Regions from separate parts of the Rhizobium phaseoli genome, predicted to be linked through region 1. Evidence: riboswitches for the same ligand, from Rfam matches in the RefSeq annotation. Region 1 holds a riboswitch; each other region holds the start of a gene.
What was found. Region 1 has a riboswitch for cobalamin ahead of cobU (bifunctional adenosylcobinamide kinase/adenosylcobinamide-phosphate guanylyltransferase). Riboswitches for the same ligand answer to the same signal wherever they lie in the genome.
Positions count from the first base shown of each region.

Region 2: it holds a riboswitch for cobalamin, as region 1 does, so the genes downstream of both, bluB (5,6-dimethylbenzimidazole synthase) here and cobU (bifunctional adenosylcobinamide kinase/adenosylcobinamide-phosphate guanylyltransferase) in region 1, are expected to answer to the same signal.
Region 3: it holds a riboswitch for cobalamin, as region 1 does, so the genes downstream of both, nrdH (glutaredoxin-like protein NrdH) here and cobU (bifunctional adenosylcobinamide kinase/adenosylcobinamide-phosphate guanylyltransferase) in region 1, are expected to answer to the same signal.
Region 4: it holds a riboswitch for cobalamin, as region 1 does, so the genes downstream of both, AMC88_RS17715 (CbtB domain-containing protein) here and cobU (bifunctional adenosylcobinamide kinase/adenosylcobinamide-phosphate guanylyltransferase) in region 1, are expected to answer to the same signal.

Region 1 is NZ_CP013532.1:2,618,713-2,622,903, reverse strand. Features, by position in the region: gene AMC88_RS12715 (chloride channel protein) at 1-1,677, opposite strand, end outside; cobalamin riboswitch at 1,908-2,301, shown strand; gene cobU (bifunctional adenosylcobinamide kinase/adenosylcobinamide-phosphate guanylyltransferase) at 2,604-3,125, shown strand; gene cobW (cobalamin biosynthesis protein CobW) at 3,130-4,176, shown strand; gene cobN (cobaltochelatase subunit CobN) at 4,181-4,191, shown strand, end outside.
Region 2 is NZ_CP013532.1:2,480,726-2,484,916, reverse strand. Features, by position in the region: gene AMC88_RS12045 (3-deoxy-7-phosphoheptulonate synthase) at 1-835, opposite strand, end outside; cobalamin riboswitch at 1,207-1,393, shown strand; gene bluB (5,6-dimethylbenzimidazole synthase) at 1,436-2,125, shown strand; gene AMC88_RS12035 (DUF2865 domain-containing protein) at 2,129-3,223, opposite strand; partial or broken gene AMC88_RS34050 (RNase H family protein) at 3,354-3,452, shown strand; gene AMC88_RS12030 (NADP-dependent malic enzyme) at 3,554-4,191, opposite strand, start outside.
Region 3 is NZ_CP013532.1:4,003,490-4,007,680, forward strand. Features, by position in the region: gene nrdE (class 1b ribonucleoside-diphosphate reductase subunit alpha) at 1-1,951, opposite strand, end outside; gene nrdI (class Ib ribonucleoside-diphosphate reductase assembly flavoprotein NrdI) at 1,930-2,334, opposite strand; gene nrdH (glutaredoxin-like protein NrdH) at 2,351-2,572, opposite strand; cobalamin riboswitch at 2,832-3,057, opposite strand; gene AMC88_RS19210 (heavy metal translocating P-type ATPase) at 3,248-4,191, opposite strand, start outside.
Region 4 is NZ_CP013532.1:3,673,066-3,677,256, reverse strand. Features, by position in the region: gene AMC88_RS17725 (putative bifunctional diguanylate cyclase/phosphodiesterase) at 1-753, opposite strand, end outside; gene AMC88_RS17720 (histidine phosphatase family protein) at 1,239-1,793, opposite strand; adenosylcobalamin (AdoCbl) riboswitch at 1,870-2,012, shown strand; gene AMC88_RS17715 (CbtB domain-containing protein) at 2,025-2,234, shown strand; gene AMC88_RS17710 (CbtA family protein) at 2,247-2,981, shown strand; gene AMC88_RS17705 (hypothetical protein) at 2,978-3,604, shown strand; gene AMC88_RS17700 (sulfite oxidase-like oxidoreductase) at 3,589-4,191, opposite strand, start outside.

The sequences.
Region 1 (4,191 bases):
GACGGCGAGCGCTTCGCTTTCGCTCTTGTCAAAGATTGCCGCGGCCTGCCTGGCGTTCATCTGCGGCTGCAGGAAGTCATTGCGGTAGCGGACGAAATCGGCAAGCATCTGGCTCTCGTCCTGAACATCGGTCGGGTTGGCGTAGATCTCGGGCACCAGTACGAGCCCGGCGTATTTGTCGTTCTCCTCGACGAGAATGACACGCTGCGTCGAGCCGATCGGGAAGGCCTTCTTGAACTCCTCCAAGGAGATGCCCGCTTTTGCGGTCTTGACGTCGGCGCGCATCAGCTTGTCGACCGTCAGGTTGCGGATCCAGCCGACGTCATGGGCGCTGCGGATGCTTTCGCCGCGCAGATGGAAGCGCCATGTAGCGAAGGAGTAGCCGAAGGTCGAGCGCACGACGAGCGAGGAGGTGATGACGGCGGCAAGCACCAGCGCCGTGATCGGAAAATCGCCGGTGATCTCGAGCGCCAGGAAGGTCATCGTCAGCGGCCCGCCGATGACGGCGACGGCAAGCGAACTCATTCCGACCACGGCATAGATGACCGGCGTCAGCGTCGCATCGGCGAAATAGGGACCGCAATAGGCAAAGAGCTTGCCGAGCAGGGCGCCCATAAACAGCGAGGCGAAAAACAGGCCACCCCTGAAGCCGGAACCGATCGAAATCGCCGAGGCCAGTGATTTCAGCAGAAACAGGCTTACCAGCGCCGGGATCGTCACGTCGCGTGAAAGGTTGAGATGCAGTGCGCCGTGGCCGGCCGAAAGGACCTGCGGCGAGATCATCGCCAGGAGCCCGACGATGATACCGCCGAGTGCGGGCCGGAAGGGTGGGGCGATCGAACTCTTGCGCGCCAGCTCCTCGATGAAGGCGACGCCCTGCATGAGGAGAATGCCAACACCGGCGCAAAAGCAGCCAAGCAGCAAGGCCGGGATATAATCGGCCGGAACGACGGAGCCGAAGGTGCCGATATCAATGGTGAAATCGCCCTCGGCAAGCAGCCTTGCGGTGAGGGTGGAAACGAGGGCGGAGACCACGACCGGGGTCAGCGAGACGATCGTGTAGGTGCCGATGATCAGTTCGAAGGCGTAGAAGGCGCCGGTCAGCGGCGCGTTGAAGGCGGCGGCGATGGCGCCGGCCGCGCCGCAGCCGACGAGAACGCGCAGGTCCGAGCGGCGCAGCTGCAGCTTCAGGCCGAACTTGGAGGCAATTCCGGCGGCAAGCTGGGTATAACCGGCCTCCAGGCCGACGGAAGCGCCGAAACCGTTTGAGATCAGGTTCTGGACGGCGACGATAATGCTGTCAGTGAGGGAGAGACGGCCGCCATGCAGCGCATTGGCCTCGATCGGATCGACCATCGGTTTCTTGCGCCGTTTCGCCAGCACAAAAAAAAGCAAGCCGAGCAGGACGCCGCCGATGACGGGGGCGGTGAGCAGCAGCATCTTGTCCTCGATGATCGACGCGCTGAGCCTTTCGTTGTCGGCTATGCCGAAGACCAGCTGGTGCAGCTCATTCGAAATGTAGCTCATGCCGGTGACCGCCAGCCCGGAGGCGATGCCGACGACGGCGCCCGCCAGCGACAGGCCGACCTCGCTGCGGCGCGTCAGGGCGCGCAGCCGCCCCGGGTCGAAGAACACACGCAGCGCACGGAAACGGCGCCGATCCAATTTCATAAGCATGGCTAGACAATTAGGCGGAGAGAGGCCCGGTCAAGGGCAGGGGTGCTGTCCGCTTGCGACGCAATTGCGGCAAAAACCCGGCGCGCGGGCTAAATTTTTATGACGTAAGCAACTGATATAAGACGACTTTTTAGCTGGGATAAGTCGCTTTTATGCGAGATCCTCTTCCGGCCGGCCGTCTTCGCAGTCATACCAAGGCCGTTGACTCCATCCCCCGGCTTGCCTAACCATCCTCGGATATAACGGATGGTTTCGGATCGGCAGTTGCCTTTCCGGATGAAAAGGGAATGTGACGGGGTGGACCCAAGCCGGGCGCCTTCATCACAGCCGACCCCGCGACTGTAGAGCGGTCAGGGTCTTCCATCCGGCATCGAGTTCTTTGGCTGACAGCTTGCAATGGTGCAGGCGGGCGAAGGGGCGACGTGCCGGAAAAGCCACTGGAAATGCATGGTGATCAACCGGGGTGGGACGCCTCTTTCTCTACGAATCGTCCGCCTTTTCACAAATGCAGCCGGGAAGGCGAGGCGGATCCGCTGGCACGATCAGGGGCGACCGGATTCCGGTCCGCCCCGATCGCGGCCGATAACCGCGAGCCAGGAGACCTGCCTTCCGTGCCGGGCGAGAAGCCCACCCTTGGGCAAGAGACCCGCTGCCAGCACGGAGGTTGTTTTGGCTGAACGAATGAATTCGGCGCTGCCTTGTGCGGTGCGACGGTGGGGTTTCCCCTTCTCCCCAGCGGGGAGAAGGTGGCCCGAAGGGTCGGATGAGGGGGCCGCGCGGCAGTTCCATCCTTTTGCCCTTCGCGTGCGCTCGGCGCATTCGCGGCTTAGCCGCTCACCCCCTCAACCGCCTGCCGGCACCTTCTCCCCGCTGGGGAGAAGGGGGATTCGGCGCCACCTCGCCCTTCCCAGCGGGAGCGCTTGCACATGACGGCTCCCTCCAATTCCACCTTCATCCTCGGCGGCGCACGCTCCGGCAAATCCCGCTTCGCCGAAAACCTCGTCATCGCGACCGGCCTCGATCGCCATTACATCGCGACCGGCCGAGCCTGGGACGAGGAGATGCAGGCGCGGATTGCCCAGCACAAGGTCGATCGCGGGCCGTCATGGACCACGCACGAAGAGCCCCTCGATCTCGTCGGCGCGCTTGCCGCCATCGATGGCGAGAGGCGCATCGTCCTGATCGACTGCCTGACGCTCTGGGTCACCAATCTGATGATGGAAGAGCGGGATATGGCGGCGGAGTTTGCCGCACTTGCGGATTTCGTCGCGCGGGCAAAGGCGCGGCTCGTTTTCGTCTCCAACGAGGTCGGTCTCGGCATCGTGCCCGAGAACCGCATGGCGCGGGATTTTCGCGATCATGCCGGCCGGCTCCACCAGATGATCGCGGCGAAAGCCGCCGAAGTCTATTTCGTCGCGGCAGGCCTGCCGCTGAAAATGAAGGGTTAGATTTATGAACCAGAAGATTCCCGCAACCGTCATCACCGGCTTTCTCGGCGCCGGCAAGACGACGATGATCCGCAACCTGCTTACCAATGCCGGCGGCAGGAAGATCGCGCTTATCATCAACGAGTTCGGCGATCTCGGCGTCGACGGCGATGTTCTGAAGGGCTGCGGCGCCGAAAACTGCAGCGAGGACGACATTATCGAACTTACCAACGGTTGCATCTGCTGCACCGTCGCCGACGATTTCATCCCGACGATGACCAAGCTGCTTGAGCGTGAACAGCGGCCCGACCACATCGTCATTGAAACTTCAGGCCTCGCCTTGCCGCAGCCGCTGGTCGCGGCCTTCAACTGGCCTGACATTCGCACACAGGTGACCGTCGACGGCGTCGTTACAGTGGTCGACAGCGCGGCTGTCGCCGCCGGCCGTTTCGCCGACGACCACGATGCGGTCGAGGCGGCGCGCAGCGAGGATGAATCGCTCGATCACGAGAGCCCGATCGAGGAGCTGTTCGAGGACCAGCTCACCTGCGCCGATCTGATCGTGCTCAACAAAACCGATCTGATCGACGTGGCCGGTCTCGGACGGGTGCGCGACGAGGTCGCTTCCCGCACCCAGCGCAAGCCGGTGATGATCGAGGCGAAAAACGGCGAAGTGCCGGCCGGCATTCTGCTCGGCCTCGGCATCGGCACGGAGGGCGACCTCGCCAACCGCAAGTCGCACCATGAGCTGGAGCATGAGGACGGTACACCGCACGACCACGACGAATTCGACAGCTTTGTCGTCGAACTCGGCCCGGTCGCCGACCCCGCCGGCTTCGTCGGGGCGCTGAAGAGCATCATATCAGCCCATGATGTGCTGCGCCTGAAGGGCTTCGTCGATGTAGCCGGCAAGCCGATGCGCCTGCAGTTGCAGGCCGTCGGCAGCCGCATCGATCATTATTTCGATCGCCCCTGGGGCTCAGGCGAAGCGCGCACCACCCGTCTCGTCGTCATCGGCCTGCATGAGATGGATCAAGGCGCGGTGAGGGCGGCGATCGAGGCGTTGGTGTAAACCCATGCATCTGCT
Region 2 (4,191 bases), 140 kb from region 1:
GCTGGTTCATCGGGTCCTTGTTGCTGTTTGCATGACTGGCGTCGATGAGGATGCGCGGATCCACGCCCAGCTTGACGGCTTCGCTGACCACCGCCTGGACATCGGCAGCGTCATAATTCGGGCGCTTGCCGCCGCGCAGGATGATGTGGCAGTCCTCGTTGCCCTTCGTTGAGGCAATAGCAGCCTGGCCGTCCTTGGTGACGGCGGGGAAGTGATGCGGCTGCGAGGCGGCGAGGATGGCATCGAGCGCCACGCGTGCGCCGCCATCCGTGCCGTTCTTGAATCCGATCGGGCAGGAAAGGCCGGAGGCGAGTTGGCGATGGATCTGGCTTTCGGTCGTGCGTGCGCCGATCGCGCCCCAGCTCACGAGGTCGGCAATGTATTGCGGCGTGATCGTCTCGAGGAATTCGACGCCAGCGGGCAGGCCCATAGCATTGACGTCGAGCAGCAGGCGCCTGGCAATCCGAAGCCCTTCCTCGATGCAGTAGCTGCCATCGAGATGCGGATCGTTCATCAAGCCTTTCCAGCCGACCGTGGTGCGGGGCTTTTCGAAATAGACGCGCATGACGATCTCGAGGTCGCTGGAAAAGCGCTGCCGCTGTTCCGCCAGCCGCTCGGCATATTCGCGCGCCGCAGCAGGATCGTGGATGGAGCAAGGGCCGATGACGACGATCAGGCGGTCGTCTTCTCCCTCGAGAATCTTATGGATCGCACGACGGTTGCTGGTCACCGTCTCGCTGACGGCAGCGGTTCGGGGGATTTCCGCGATGATATCGGCGGGTTTGGTCAGCGGGGTGATCTCGAGGATACGCAGATCATCGATGGTATCGGACACGGTATGGCTCCTGTTTGGTCATACCGAGCGGAACAAAAAAGCCGCCAGGTAGACTAGCGGCTGTTCGGGTTGTCGTCGCGTCGACTTCAGTTACGCATAGACCCGCATCCGCTGTGAGCAGCGGTACCGATAAAATCGCGAGGCGTAGACAGAAGTGATCGACATGCGGCGTATTTAGCGTGGCGGCCTTCCGTTGTCACGCAGAATCTGCAGCCTGAAAGAAGGGTCGGCCAAAGGCTTGTCCAATGCATTTGCAAGCGTTGTGATGACCAGCCGCTGCCTGTCCACTGGCGGGGCCAGGAAGCCGACCGCTATTTCGTCATGGCCTCTCCAGGCTCTGCTGCCGGCGCTTGCCCGGGAAGCGCTTTCCTGAAATAGATGCTCCGTCAGGTGCCCGCTCTTCAGGCGGGAGAATCGGGAATCCGGTGCAAGACCGGAACGTGCCCAACGCTGTAAGGCCGACGCCCGCCGCTTTACTATGCCACTGGCTTTTGCCGGGAAGGCTGCGGCAGACGGATGACGCCAAGTCAGAAGACCGGCCTGGCAAGATAGACCCAACCCGCGCGGACGGCGGGCGGTTGCGTTGTTGGGGATTTGACGATGCGACCCTTTGATGAGGATGCCATGTCGGCGGCATCCGGTTTTTCTCTGGCCGAACGCGAGGTTGTATATCACGCGATCATGACGCGGCGCGATGTTCGCAGCCAATTCCTGCCCGATCCGTTGCCGGATGACGTCGTGGCGCGGCTCTTGACGGCCGCCCATCACGCGCCCTCCGTCGGCTTCATGCAGCCGTGGAATTTTATCCTGGTGAAAAACCCAGAGGTGCGCGCGCGGGTCCGGGATGCCTTCGCCAAAGCGAATGAGGAAGCGGCACTGATGTTTGACGGCGAGCGGCGGCAGGCGTACCGCTCGCTGAAGCTTGAGGGCATCGCCGAGGCGCCGCTTGGCATATGCGTGACCTGCGATCCCACGCGTAGCGGCAGCGTCGTGCTGGGGCGCACGCACAATCCCAGGATGGATTCCTATTCAACGGTCTGCGCCATCCAGAACCTCTGGCTTGCGGCGCGCGCCGAAGGGATCGGCATCGGCTGGGTCAGCATCTTTCGCGAAGGCGAACTGAAAACCATTCTCGGCATCCCCGATCATATCGAGGTGGTCGCATGGCTCTGTGCCGGCTTCGTCGACCGGCTGTATGACGAGCCGGAGCTTTCCGTCAAAGGCTGGCGGCAGCGGCTGCCGCTCGATGAACTCGTCTTCCACGATGGCTGGGGACGGAGCGAGCCGTAGCGGTCACTGCTGTTGCGGCTGCGGGCCTGGCTTTGCCGGATTGGCAAGATCGATCGAGCCCTGGTCGCCGGCCAGGAATTGTGGACCGACCTGGCGGACCTTGTTCTGCGTGGGATCGTAGGGACGATCTGGAACGGATGGTTGCGGGGAGGGTGTTGTCGCTGCACCTTTTGTCGGCGGATTGGTGCGGATCGTGGTGATCGAGCCCTGCGGCGGCGGCTCGCCCACCGCCTGCTTGCTGCGCATCTCTTCGTAATAGGCGGTGAGATTGCAGGCGCAGGTATTTTTTTCACCAGGCGCGCGGTTCTTGTAGGCGAAGGCGTTCTGCATGGCGCTGTAAGGTGAGCCGGTTGCCACCGAAATCATGTTCGAGGCTTCCGTGCTCCTGACGTCGCGATAGAAGAGCTCGGTCTCGATGCCGGGGCACATCTTGGCACAGGTCTCAGCATCGCGGCCGAAATCGACCGAGGTGGCGTTCGAACTGATCGGGAAGAAGCCGCCATCGCAGCTGCGCACGCAGATGGTGCTGACCGGCGAAAGCATCTCGGTGCGCGGCAGGCCATAACGCGGATCGATCTCTTCACCGCCTCCGAGCGGAATGAAGGTATCGCCGCGCATCGCCTGCTCGTCGATGCTCGGGGCAGGGTCGTCGGCGCTGCTCTCGGACGGGTCGTAGAAATTCTCGCTGTTGCAGCCGTTCTGCTCGAGCGCGGCCATCAATTCGCGGCGCCCGCCGTCATCACCGCCGCCCTGACGCAGTTCGGCGCGGCGATCCTGGAGATAGCGGATATTGTCGATCATCCGGGCTTCGGCCTGCGAGAGCTCGGCGCAATAATCACCATTCTCGCCGCCAATCACCACCATGCTGCCCGAGGTGCAACCGTAGCTGCGCAGGTCGTTGCGGACCTTGCGCAGCTCAAGATTCTGCTCGGCAATTGCGCCGGCAAAGTGGCGTGCTTCCGGCCCATTGCCGGTGCCGATGGATCGCGGCAAGTCGGCCAGACGACCGCGCAAGTCGTCGCAGATGGCGCTCGTCTCGGCAGCGACGGGCGTCGCGACGGCAAGGAGAAGCACAAAAGACAGGTTTCGGCGTTTCACGGCGTCGTCCCGGAATGAGCAAACGGTCGGTGGGTCGAATGCGACTTCAACCGGCCGCGCGTTTTCCTTAACGCATTTCTCTTAATAAGCTCAGTGAAATTTCTAGCGTATTTTCGTCATCTTTTCCAGCAAAGGCCATTCAGGGATTGCTGGCAACGAACGGGCCGATGCGCTCGCCGACAGAGGGCGTCTGTCGCTAGAGCATGATGGCGAACAGTGTGAGCGGTAAGATTCAGATTTCAGGCCGACCGGGGCCTAAAATCATCCTGTTCTAGCGGGCGGTTGATATGGCTTCGCCGGGGCCGGCGCTCTCGTTTGGCGGCAGCCGGCTTAAGCCGGCTGCGATGCCTCGACGACGGCCAATGCCGCCATGTTGACGACGCCGCGGGAGGTGACGGAGGGAGCGAGGATATGGGCTGGCATGGCGGCGCCGAGGAGGATCGGGCCGACATGCAGGCCATCCGTCATCGACTTGACCACGCCGAGCGTGATGTTGGCGGCATCGAGGTTCGGGAAAACCAGCAGGTTTGCCTCGTCATGCAGCGTCGTGTGCGGCATGACGCGTTTGCGCAGGGCTTCGGTGATGGCGCTTTCGCCGTGCATTTCGCCATCGACTTCGAGATCGGGGGCGGCGTCGCGCACGAGCTGCAGGGCGTTGCGCATCTTGGTGGCGCTTTCGGATTCGCGCGAGCCGAAATTGGAATGCGAGACGAGAGCGGCGCGCGGGGTGATGCCGAAACGGCGGATTTCCTCGGCGGCCATCACCGTTGCCTCGGCGATCTCCTCGGCGCTTGGATTGAAGGTGACGTAGGTGTCCGTGAAGAAGGTGGCGCCGCGCTGTGAGATCATCAGGCTGAGCGCAGAGAAATCACGCACGTTCGGACGCTTGCCGATGATCTGGCGCACGTCGCGCAGATGCTTTTCATAGCGGCCTTCGAGGCCGCAGATCAGCGCATCGGCTTCGCCGC
Region 3 (4,191 bases), 1.4 Mb from region 1:
TGTCGTTGGTCATGAACGGGGCCGGATAATAGACCCGGCCGATCTTGCCTTCCTTGCGGATCTCGATTTTCGAGACGATCGGATGGATGGAGGAGGTCGAGTGGTTGATATAGGAGATCGATCCCGTCGGCGGCACCGCCTGCAGGTTCTGATTATAGAGGCCGGACGCCATGACAGCCGTCTTCAACTCCGCCCAATCGTCCTGTGTCGGAATATGGATTCCTGATTTGTCGAACAGCGCCTGCACCTTCTCGGTCGCCGGCTTCCATTCCTGCTCGGTGTATTTGTCGAAATAGTCGCCGCAGGCATATTTCGAATTTTCGAAGCCCTTGAAGCTTGTGCCGCGTTCGACCGCCAGCAGGTTCGAGGCGCGGATCGCGTGATAGGTCACCGTATAGAAATAGATGTTGGTGAAATCGACGCCTTCCTCCGAACCGTAGAAGATGCGCTCGCGGGCGAGATAGCCGTGCAGGTTCATCTGGCCGAGCCCGATCGCATGGCTCTCGTCATTGCCCTTCTCGATCGACGGCACCGAGGCAATATGGCTCATGTCGGAAACGGCCGTCAGCGCCCGGATCGAGGTCTCGATCGTCTTGCCGAAATCGGCGGAATCCATGGCTGCGGCAATGTTCAGCGAGCCAAGATTGCAGGAAATATCCTTGCCGAGATGCTTGTAGGAGAGGTCGTCATTGTATTCGCTTGCCTCGCTGACCTGCAGGATCTCGGAGCAGAGATTGCTCATCGAAATGCGCCCGTCAATCGGGTTCGCCCGGTTCACCGTGTCCTCGAACATGATGTAGGGATAACCACTCTCGAACTGGATCTCGGCGAGCACCTGGAAAAATTCGCGCGCCTTGATCTTCTTCTTCGAGATGCGCGCATCCCCCACCATCTCGCGATACTTTTCCGTCACCGAAATTTCGGTGAAGGGCACGCCGTAGACGCGCTCCACGTCATAGGGCGAGAACAGGTACATGTCCTCGTTGTTTTTCGCGAGTTCGAAGGTGATGTCGGGCACGACGACGCCGAGCGACAGCGTCTTGATGCGGATCTTCTCGTCGACATTTTCGCGCTTGGTATCGAGAAACCGCATGATATCAGGATGATGGGCGTTGAGGTAGACGGCGCCCGCCCCCTGGCGAGCACCGAGCTGGTTGGCATAGGAAAAACTGTCTTCGAGCAGCTTCATGACGGGAATGATGCCCGACGACTGATTCTCGATCTGCTTGATCGGGGCGCCGGCCTCACGGATGTTCGTCAGTGACAGCGCCACGCCGCCACCGCGCTTCGACAATTGCAGCGCCGAATTGATCGACCGACCGATCGATTCCATATTGTCCTCGACCCGCAGCAGGAAGCAGGAGACGAGTTCGCCGCGCTGCTTCTTGCCGGCATTGAGGAAGGTCGGCGTTGCCGGCTGGAAACGGCCGGAAATGATTTCGTCGACCATGTCGCGGGCAAGCGCCTCGTCGCCGCGCGCCAGCGTCAGCGCCACCATGCAGATGCGATCCTCGTAGCGCTCGAGATAGCGCTTTCCGTCGAAGGTCTTCAGCGTATAGCTGGTGTAATATTTGAAGGCGCCGAGGAAGGTCGGGAAACGGAACTTCCTGGCATAGGCCTGGTCGAACAGGTCGCGCACGAAATTGAAGGAATACTGGTCGAGCACCTCCTGCTCGTAATAGCCCTCGGTCACGAGGTAATCGAGCTTTTCCCTGAGATTGTGAAAGAACACGGTGTTCTGGTTCACATGCTGCAGAAAATACTGCTTGGCCGCCATGCGGTCCTTGTCGAGCTGGATCCGTCCCTCATCGTCATAGAGGTTCAGCATCGCGTTCAGCGCGTGATAGTCGAGCGCTTCCGCCGCTTTCAAAGAGCGTTCGCCGGTGGGATGAGCAAAAGTGTTATGCGGTTTTGCGCCGGCATCCCGCGTCAGAGTTGTTCCCGTGTCCAAAATCGTTCCATTCCGTGTTTGACGTTGGCGACATCCTCCTCCGTGCCCATGAGCTCGAACCTGTAGAGGTAAGGCACCTGGCATTTGCGCGAGATCACGTCGCCGGCGAGCCCGTATGTCTCACCGAAATTGCTGTTGCCCGCGGCAATCACGCCCCGGATGTGTTTTCGGTTCTCCGCATCGTTCAGGCAACGGATCACCTGCTTGGGAACGGCGCCCTTGCCGTCACCGCTGCTATAGGTCGGCACAACAAGCACGAAGGGTTCGCGGATATGAAACGCGTCCGCACCGCTCGCCGGAATGCGGGCCGCGCGCAATCCGAGCCTGGCGACGAAGCGATGGGTATTTTCGGATCGGCTGGAATAATAAACGATCAGCCCCATCGCCTTTCTCCTCGGGTCAGGAGAGCGCGCTGATCATATCGGGACGGAAACCCGCCCAATGCCGCTCGCCGGCGATGACGACGGGCGCCTGCATGTAGCCGAGGCTGCGGACGCGATCGAGCGCTTCTGCATCCTGGGAGATATCGACGATATCGTAGTCGACACCCAGGCGATCGAGGGCGCGATAGGTGGCGGTGCATTGGACGCAGGCGGGTTTGCTATAGACGGTAACGCTCATCATGTTCCTCGTGATGTCAAATTCAGGACGCAATACTGGGATCGGGCGCCTTGCGACGTCCGGGGCAACGCTTGATGGTGATCTGGCAAAGTCGGCGGTTTAAACGCCCGATACGATCCCCTTCGGGATTTGCGCGGGCGGCGGCCTTGATATTCTGGACATGACTTCAACCCCGAAGTGCTCATGCGGGCGTTCAGGGCAGCGCAACAGGCGCGGATCGTTCCGCTTTCATGCACGCGACCTTCCGGACACCCCGCCCGTGGACATCTCGTTCAAGGCAGGTCTCCTGGCTCGCGGGTCGAAGCACGCTGCCCCAGCCTTCCCGAGGCATCATGCCTCAGTGACCTGAAATCGGACAGTTGCTCGCCGCTTACAGTTGCGGGGGCAGCTCCGGCCTTGTTGCGCCGTCATGGCGAAACGCACCGTATTCCCATCTTCGCCCGCGATCCTGACGAATCGAAGGAACCTTGAACACTAGATATAGTACGCGAATCCAGAATTACGTCAACGGATGGTTTGTGCATCGCGTTACGACAGGTTTGAAATCGCTGCGTTCCTGTGAAAAATATGGATAAGGAAGGCTTAACGACACGAGGCTGTGGAGAAGGTTCGGATGGCCTGTAGCCGGGCCTCAGATTTTTGTTTCCCGGTCCGGCACGAGTCGTCCCCGAATAGTCATTGTCCCTTTAGTCGAAGCAGCCTGAGCGCGTTGATCGTCACCAGCACGGTGGCGCCGGTATCGGCAAGAATCGCCGGCCAGAGCCCGGTGATGCCGGCAATGGTCGTCACCAGAAACACCCCCTTCAGACCGAGCGCGATGGTGATATTCTGCAGGATGTTGCGCATCGTCCGTTTCGACAGTTCGATCATCCGTGCCACGTCGCCGACGCGCCCGTGCAGCACGGCGGCATCCGCCGTCTCCAGCGCCACATCGGTGCCGCCGCCCATGGCGATGCCGATATGGGCAGCCGCCAGCGCCGGCGCGTCGTTGATGCCGTCGCCGACCTTGGCGACGACGAAACCCTGGCGTTTCAATTCGACGACGACCCGCTGTTTGTCCTCGGGCATCATCTCGCCGCGCCAGTCGATGCCGAGCATGCCGGCAACGGCGGCCGCCGTCCGCTTGTTGTCGCCCGTCAGCATCATTGCTTTGACACCGGCCGACCTGAGCGTGGAAAGCCCCACCTTGGCATCCTCGCGCGGCTCGTCGCGCATGGCGACCAGGCCGGCCGCAACATTGTTGACGAGCAGCACCGACACGCTCTTGCCCTCGTCGTTCAGCGCCATAATGCCTGCATCCCTTTCGCCGTCGAGGGCGCCGCGCTCGCGGGCCGCGGACGGCGACAGCAGATCGAGCGTCTCGCCGCCGACTTTGCCGCGGACACCTTTGCCCGGCAGCGCTTCCAGTTCGAAAGCCGGCGGCACGGGAACGCCGTCTGCCCTAGCGCGGTTGAGGATCGCCAGCGCCAAGGGATGGCTGGAGCCCTGCTCCAGCACTGCCGCGCGCGACAAGACCTGCGCCTCGCTCATTCCGAAGGCGACGATATCGGTCACCTTAGGCTTGCCTTCCGTCAGCGTGCCCGTCTTGTCGAAAGCGACCATCGTGACCTTGCCGAGCG
Region 4 (4,191 bases), 1.1 Mb from region 1:
ATGATTGGGACCGCGTGATTTGGCCTCATACATAGCGAGATCGGCGCGGTGGGCGGCATTCTCCAGCGGTTCGGTCCCCTCAGCCCAGCGATCGTAGCCGACGCTGGCACCGACTTCGACGGCAAAGCCGTCGATATGGATCGGCCGAGTCACGGCCTGGATCAGCAGCTTGGCGAAACGCTCCTCCCGCTGCGCCGTCAGGGCGAAGGCGACAATGATGAATTCGTCGCCGCCGAAGCGATAGACGCAATCGGCATTGCCGAGCGCGCAGATGCGCCTGGCGACTTCGATCAACAGCACGTCGCCGCCCTTGTGGCCGACGAGATCGTTGACCTTCTTGAAGCCGTCGAGATCGACCGAGAAGATGGTGACGTTGTGGTCCCATTCCTCGATTTCGGCCTCGTCGCTTTTGACCGGCCGTGCGAGGATCTTGCGCTCGAAGGCGTAACGGTTCGGCAGCTTGGTCAGATGATCGTGGGTTGCTGTCCAATCGGCCTTCGCCTGGGCGGCGACGCCCAGTTCCATTTCCTTGCGCAGGTCGGCAATCCGCAGCACCGAATAAATGAAGCTCATGGCGCCGGAGATGCCGAGCCCAAGAACGAGCTTGTCGGCGCCGTAGTCGCCGAAACCGGTCATGAAGGAAGCCAGGCTGTCGTCGAAGTGCAGCAGTGTACCGAGGAGCCAGAGGGTTATTCCAAACCCGACAACCGACATGCATTGCCTTCCGGCCCTGCTTTGGAAAAACACCGGCATTATGCCTTCTCCATCTCCACCCGCGTCGAGATATCACGAAAATCTGAAATGTTCGTTGAAACCAGAAGGCGAATTATCAGAGGGGGCGGTTTGCCGCTGTGCCGTCAGGAGACTGGATAACGTTGCGATGCAACCAGGATTAGCATTGCAGCTATTGCACCGATTTCGACCATAAGGAGAATAATTGCCGCAGCCAGTTGGCACTGCAAAGATCAGAAAGAAGAACAACGAAGGCGAGCGTGCTGTCGCATGCTCGCCCTTTTTCGTGCTTCAGGCGGTGACAATCAACAGCGGAACGCTGACGATGAGACCGGCCAGTACCGTGTACGTGGCGAAGCGCATCAAACGCAGGCGCCGCGTACGTTCTCCACTCCAATCATATGTCATTCTTCCATCTCCTTGGGACAAGGAAGTAGTCCCGGCAAACCGGGTTCAACAGCAATGATGCGATTTGCTTGTGTAAGGCTGGATAAGATGAGGAATTTCTAATGCTGGAAGCGCAGAGACCAGCGGCTGCCGTTGCTGGTCATACGAAGGATGGCAAGTGGCTCGACGTCGCTCAGCCAGAAGGAAGAGGGCGGCGCTTGAAGCACATGCGCGACCGCCGCCCGGATGACGGCCGCGTGGCTGACGGCGATGACGTGACCGCCGAGGCCCGATTGGCTGTCCATCCAGCCGGCGACGCGCTTTCGCAACTCAGCAAGACTCTCGCCGCCGTGCGCTGTTGCTTCCGGCTCGGTCATCCAGACAATGAGGTTTTCCGGCTCTTCCGCCTCGATCGCCGCGATCGACTTGCCAGCCCAGCGGCCATGGTCGCAGTCGCGAAGCGACGGCTCTATCGCGGCCCGAAGCCGCAACGCCTCGGCTGTCTGGCGGGCGCGCAAGGCGGGGCTCGTGACAATACGGTCGGCGCGGGGCAGGGCGGCCATCCTGCCCGCTTCTTCTGCGGCCTTGCCTTCCAGCGGTTCGTCGAGCGGGAACAGGGCCTTGCGGCTCGCAGCCGTCGCGCCGTGGCAGATCCAGGTGAGGCGCGTGTTCACGGTCGTGCTGATCTCCGGATAGCGGTGGGGATGGCCCTTAGGCGCTCGTGAAGTTTCGTTGACAGTGTCTTCGGCGTGCAGATATAACCGTGCTGTTGCGGGTTTGGAAGCCGGTGGAAATCCGGCGCGGTCGCGCCACTGTGACCAGCGTGTCGAAAACTCTTCGCGCTGGAAGTCAGACCCTGCCGCACAAGCACTCTTTCGACTGAACGCGTCATTCCGGAGGAATACATGTCTGACACCACTTTCACGCCCGTCGCGGTACCGGCGCCGATCCCCGTCGGCGAAATCCTCCCCTGGGCGATCTTCGGCGGCCTGCTGATGCTCATCGCCATCTATTTCGTCGGCACCGAGGAAGGCGCAATGGCGCTGTTCAATGGCATGTATGTGCATGAGTTCGTGCATGACGGCCGTCATCTCCTCGGCTTTCCCTGCCACTAAGGGAATACTGACATGGTTGGAAACCTTTTGCTTCGCGGCATGTTCGCGGGCCTGATTGCTGGCATCCTCGTTTTCGCCTTCGCCCACACCTTCGGCGAGCCGCTGGTCGATGCGGCGATCGCCTTCGAGGAGGCGAGCGCGCAGGCGGCTGGGCAAGCGGCCGAACCTGAAATCGTCAGCCGCGCCACGCAGGCCGGCCTTGGCCTCTTCACCGGCGTCATGGCCTACAGCGTTGCCGTCGGTGGGCTTTTTGCCCTCGCCTTTGCTTTCGTGCACGGCCGCTTCAGCGCTCTTTCGGCGCGTGGCACCTCTGCCGCCATCGCCATCGCCGCCTTCGTGGCGATCGTGCTCGTTCCCGGTATCAAATATCCGGCCAATCCGCCGGCGGTCGGCAGCCCCGACACGATCAACGTCAGGACGGAGCTGTTCTTCCTGATGATCGTCGTTTCGGTCGCGGCGCTGATTGCCGCCGTGGCGCTGGCGCGCCGCCTTTGCGAGCGCTTCGGTCTCTGGAACGGCGCGATCATCGCCGGTCTCGCCTATCTCGTCTTCATCGGCGTCGTACTTTATCTGCTGCCGCCGATCAACGAGGTGCCGGAGAATTTTTCGGCAATGGTGCTCTGGCGATTCCGCACGACCTCGCTCGGCATGCACGCGATTCTATGGGCAACGCTCGGCCTTGCCTTCGGAGTGCTGGCGGAAAGACGGCTTGCCCTCAAGGGCGGGCTGCGGCCCGCTTTCCGGTGAGCCGGCGCATCGGCAGGCTTGCGGCTCTCGTGCTGACCGCAAGTCTGTTCCCATTGCTTGCGAGTAACACGTCTGCCCATGAGCGCGGTACCGGCGGCACCCATGCCGGTCTCGATGTCCCCGCTGTTTCCCACGGCGAGATGGCGGTGCTTTCCGATTACCGCAGCGGGATTATCGAGCTCGCGTCGCGGGCGGTCGACACGAACGAACCGTTCCGCCGCGTCCTGAACTATGCCGAGATCCAGTATTCCTATTGTGTGTGGGGCCGGATGCCGGGCAGCGTGAAGGATGAGGAAAGCCCTTTCAACGAATGCGCCCATGCCTATCTTGCGGCGACGAAAGCCGTGCTGCTGTCGATGCGGGAGATGCCGCGGGAGGCGACTGCGGCGGGTGAAATCATCTCGGCTATCGACGCAGATATGGTGCGTCGCGGGCTCGCGCTCATCACCTGCCAGTTCAGCGGCGAGGCCTTCAACACCGCCGACATCGTCAAGCCGAATTGGAGCAAAGTGCCGCTTCATCCTGCCAGCATGGCATCGTTGACAGGAGTTGCTGCCCTGTTCGGTCTTGCCGTCCTTGCGCTTGGACGCGTCTTGCGGCCGACGGCTCAGTCGTCGGAATAGCGCTGTTCGCGCCACGGATCGCCATACATGTGGTAGCCGTTCTTTTCCCAGAACCCGGCCGTGTCGGCGGGCATCAGCTCGATCTGGCGCAGCCATTTGGCGCTTTTCCAGAAATAGAGATGCGGAACGACGAGGCGCATGGGGCCGCCATGATCCGGCGTCAGCGGCCGGCCTTCCCATGAGGTCGCCAGAATCGCGTCCTCGGCGGCGAAATCGACAAGCGGCAGGTTGGTGGTGTAGCCGTCATAACTCGTCAGCATGACGTAGGCCGCCTCCCTCTTCGGAATGGCGAGATCGAGCAGGTCCCGCGTCGAAACGCCTTTCCAGTTGTTGTCGTAGCGCGACCAGGTTGTGACGCAGTGGATATCGCTGACGTTGGTGCTCTGCTCGATCGCCTGGAAGGCGGCCCAGTTGAGGGTGAGCGGTGTTTCGACCAGGCCGCGGACAGCGAGCCGCCAACTGTCGGTGGAAATGACCGGCTGCTGGCCGAGGTCGAGCACCGGCCAGTTCTTGACGAGGTGCTGACCGGGCGGCAGACGCTCGGCTTGAGGACGGCTGACGCGGCCGGTCAGGAATTTGCCCTCCGC